One region of the Cronobacter sakazakii genome, then DNA from elsewhere that is predicted to be linked to it. Evidence: predicted binding sites of a transcription regulator. Region 1 holds the regulator's gene; the other holds the start of a gene.

What was found. Region 1 encodes Fur, which represses iron uptake genes when iron is present. Its sites were predicted from a motif close to ATAATAATGAGAACNACTATCAA; they were not measured.
Region 2: CSK29544_RS14060 (TonB-dependent siderophore receptor) is a predicted target of Fur. The motif match lies at 1,089-1,111, and genes of this name have one in related genera.

Annotation. Positions count from the first base shown of each region.
Region 1 is NZ_CP011047.1:4,083,064-4,085,266, forward strand. It holds gene ybfE (LexA regulated protein) at 1-17, shown strand, start outside; gene fldA (flavodoxin FldA) at 179-709, shown strand; gene fur (ferric iron uptake transcriptional regulator) at 1,000-1,452, shown strand; gene CSK29544_RS19395 (helix-turn-helix domain-containing protein) at 1,775-2,203, shown strand, end outside.
Region 2 is NZ_CP011047.1:2,955,004-2,957,206, reverse strand. It holds gene CSK29544_RS14070 (YciC family protein) at 1-337, shown strand, start outside; gene CSK29544_RS14065 (septation protein A) at 389-925, shown strand; gene CSK29544_RS14060 (TonB-dependent siderophore receptor) at 1,156-2,203, shown strand, end outside.

The sequences.
Region 1 (2,203 bases):
AAGCCTTGCAGGAGTAAGGTCTGGTCTGAATTTTACCCAAAAGGACCGGGCAATGTAGCAGAGAGTGCACCCGGTGCCTGATAGCGTTTCCGCACCTTCTTCTGTTCTGCTATGATTGCCCTATCTGTGGGCGTTATGCCAGCACCATCACATTTAGATTCAAGAGGTTATTCTTCTTATGGCAATCGTAGGCATCTTTTTCGGCAGCGACACCGGCAATACCGAAAATATCGCAAAAATTATCCAGAAACAGCTCGGGACTGACGTTGCTGAAGTGCATGACATTGCTAAAAGCAGCAAAGAGGATCTGGAAGCATTCGATATTCTTCTGCTTGGCATCCCGACCTGGTACTACGGCGAAGCGCAGTGCGACTGGGACGACTTCTTCCCGACGCTCGAAGAAATTGACTTTAACGGCAAGCTGGTGGCGCTTTTCGGCTGCGGCGACCAGGAAGATTACGCAGAATATTTCTGCGACGCGCTGGGCACCATTCGCGACATCATCGAGCCGCGCGGTGCGACCATTGTTGGCCACTGGCCGACCGAAGGTTACCACTTTGAAGCTTCTAAAGGCCTCGCTGATGACGACCACTTCGTTGGTCTCGCGATTGACGAAGATCGCCAGCCGGAGCTGACCGCCGAACGCGTTGAAAAATGGGTCAAACAGGTGTCCGAAGAGCTGCATCTGCAGGAAATCATCAACGCCTGATGATAAGCGGCGCGGGCACCGTTCCGCGCCGTTTGATAGATAAAAGCAATGAAAATAATTGCTACAAATTTTTAACTTTCCCTCACTACGCTGTACAATGGCTTTCTTAATTATCAGGCTCTCCACGTGAAAAACGCTGGCTGGCCCACGATTTTTAAGCTCTTTTTTGCCGGACGCTTGCGGTTTTCATTTAGGCATGTCAGTTCTATAATGAGACGCATTCATCTTCGGCGTATCCGATGTATCGCTCCCTTCCGGAGCGAGTCGTTAAGCAACAGGACAGATTCCGCATGACTGACAACAATACCGCATTAAAGAAGGCCGGCCTGAAAGTCACGCTTCCTCGATTAAAAATCCTCGAAGTGCTGCAGGAACCGGTCAATCATCATGTCAGTGCGGAAGACCTCTATAAGCGTCTGATTGACATGGGTGAAGAGATTGGCCTTGCCACGGTCTATCGCGTACTTAACCAGTTCGACGATGCCGGCATCGTCACTCGTCACAACTTTGAAGGCGGTAAATCCGTTTTCGAGCTGACGCAACAGCATCATCACGATCACCTGATTTGCCTCGATTGCGGCAAAGTGATCGAATTCAGTGATGATTCTATTGAAGCGCGTCAGCGTGAAATCGCCACGCGCCACGGCATCCGCCTGACCAACCACAGCCTCTATCTGTACGGTCACTGCGCCGATGGCGACTGCCGCGAAAATGAACACGCCCACGAGGCTGGCGGGAAATAACGCTCGCTATACTGCATTATCCCAGGCCGACATTTGTCGGCCTTTTTATTGCCTGAACCCCCTTTAACAAAAATATAGATGTATTTTTTTAGATAAAATTTGAAAACTGGAGTGTTTTAATACAGCGCACAATGCTTAATTAAACCACATATATTTTTTTAAATCGAAATTCAGAAAAGATAAATATCTTTATCACTCAATCGGTTAGAGATGAGATTATCCCTGTTTTTCCTTTTCTGTTCTCTGCCCCTTATTGCAGCCATAAAAAAGCATCCATTAAGATACAGCAACGATTTAATTTTATTTTATTAAGGTAACCAACATGGTCTTACCCCCTAAACCGCTTGCTGAGATTTACCGTATTGCGGATATTTTTAATAGCTACGGCAACTGGTCTCGTGCAGAGAAAAATACGCTGATCCCGCTTCGGGACGGGGAGATCTGCATCATTCGTGGCGGTCAGTTCTCTCTGATGCGCCAGAGTGACAGGCTGTTGCTGGAAAAAAGCAGCGCACCCTCTGTGCTGGGACTGGCGAGGAATTTAGGCAAAACTCAATTCGCCAAATTACAGGCTGATTCCGAATGCCATTACCAGTTAATTCCTTTTGATTATTTCATTCAGGAAATTGAGAAAAATCACTGCCAGTTACATCTGCTTATTTTGTCCTCATGGTTTATTAATATGCTTTGCTATCGCGAAGAAATTATGATGGGAAGAAACAGCTACAGCATGATTAAAGCGAATATCGAT
Region 2 (2,203 bases), 1.1 Mb from region 1:
CACTTTTCTGGTGCAGATGGGGATCCTGCTGGTGGTCGTGCCGGGCGTGATCCTCGCGATTGTATTGTCGCTGGCACCGGTAATGATGGCGCAGGATAAAGCCGGGATTTTCGGGGCGATGCGAAACAGCATGCGTCTTGCGTGGCGCAATATGCGTCTCGTCGCGCCTGCGGTGCTGCTGTGGCTGCTGGCCCGCGCCGCCCTGCTGCTGTTCGCGCCCGCGTTTGCCGCGCTGACGCCGCAAATCGGCGCGGTGGTTGCCGGAACGCTGAGCAATCTGCTGACCGCGCTGCTCCTCATTTATCTTTTCCGGTTGTATATGCTTATCCGGGAATAACCCTTCTGCCCGCGGCGGTGGTCGCTCGCGGGCCTTTTACGGAACCGATGTATGAAGCAGTTACTCGATTTTTTGCCGCTGATCGTCTTTTTTGTCGTCTATAAATTGCATGACATATTCTGGGCGACGGCGGCGCTGATTGTCGCCACCGCGCTGGCAGTGATCTATAGCTGGTACAAATACCGCAAGGTCGAAAAAATGACCCTGGTGACGTTTGTGCTGGTCGCGGTGTTCGGCGGGCTGACTATCTATTTTCACAACGCGGAATTTATTAAGTGGAAAGTAACCATCATTTACGCCCTGTTCGCAGGCGCGCTGCTGATTGGCCAGTGGGTGATGAAAAAGCCGCTGATCCAGAGCATGCTCGGCAAAGAAATTACCCTGCCCGCGCATGCGTGGTCGCGTCTTAACATCGCCTGGGCGCTCTTTTTCATCTTCTGCGGTCTGCTGAATATTTACGTCGCGATCTGGCTCCCGGAAGCGGTGTGGATGAACTTTAAAGTGTTTGGCATTCCTGGCCTGACGCTGGTTTTCACTCTGCTGAGCGGTGTTTATATCTACCGTCATATGCCGCAGGAAGAGAAATAACGCCCCTTCCGCTCCACTGAAAAAACGCCCTGTGGCTTATGCCCGGGGCGTTTTTTTACGCCAGCGTTCCTTAATTCCTCATATTTTTTAAGCCATTACTCTCATCTGCACAACGATAAACCAATTGTGGAGAAATCATGGAGAATCCCGATTTTATGTTGTAATGATAATTATTATCATTATCATGCGGGCGAATGATTACATTTCTACACATAATGGAATAATTGATAATGTTTGAAAAAAAGCGTGGCATTCGCACACCGCTGGCGCTGGCGGTAGCTTCACTGCTTGGTGGCGGCACAGGTTTTTCACAGGCGGCGGAGATGAACGACGGCGATGTAATGGTGGTTCAGGCAACCGCTGAGCAGGCGCTGAAACAGCAGCCCGGCGTCTCTATTATCACCGCAGAGGATATTGAGAAAGACCCGCCCGTGAACGACCTTTCAGACATTATTCGCAAAATGCCCGGCGTCAACCTGACCGGTAACAGCGCGAGCGGCAGCCGCGGCAACAACCGCCAGATTGATATTCGCGGCATGGGCCCGGAAAACACTTTAATTCTGGTTGATGGCGTCCCGGTCAGTTCGCGTAATGCCGTGCGCTATAGCTGGCGCGGCGAGCGCGACACGCGCGGCGATACCAACTGGGTGCCGGCGGAAATGGTCGAGCGTATTGAAGTGCTGCGCGGCCCGGCAGCGGCGCGTTACGGCAGCGGGGCCGCGGGCGGCGTGGTGAATATCATTACCAAACGCCCGACGAATGACTGGCACGGCTCGTTGTCGCTTTTCACTAACCAGCCGGAAAACGATAAAGAAGGCGCGACGCGTCGCGCAAACGTTAGCCTCAGCGGCCCGCTGGCGGGCGATGCCCTGACGATGCGCCTCTACGGCAATATCAATAAAACAGACGCCGACGATTACGATATCAATACCGCGCAGAACGGCTCTTACGCCGCCGGGCGCGAAGGCGTGCGCAACAAAGACATTAACAGCGTTATTTCCTGGAAAATCACGCCGGAACAGATGCTGGATTTCGAATATGGCTACAGCCGTCAGGGCAATATCTACGCGGGCGATACGCAAAACAGCAACAGCAACGCCAGCCCGAACGGCCTTGTTCCGTCGCTTTATGGTCATGAGACGAACCGGATGTATCGCCAGAGCTACGGTATTACCCATAACGGCCTCTGGGACTGGGGCCAGTCGAAAACCGGTTTTTATTACGAAAAAACCAATAATACCCGCCTTCAGGAAGGCACCACGGGCCGCGTTGAAGGCA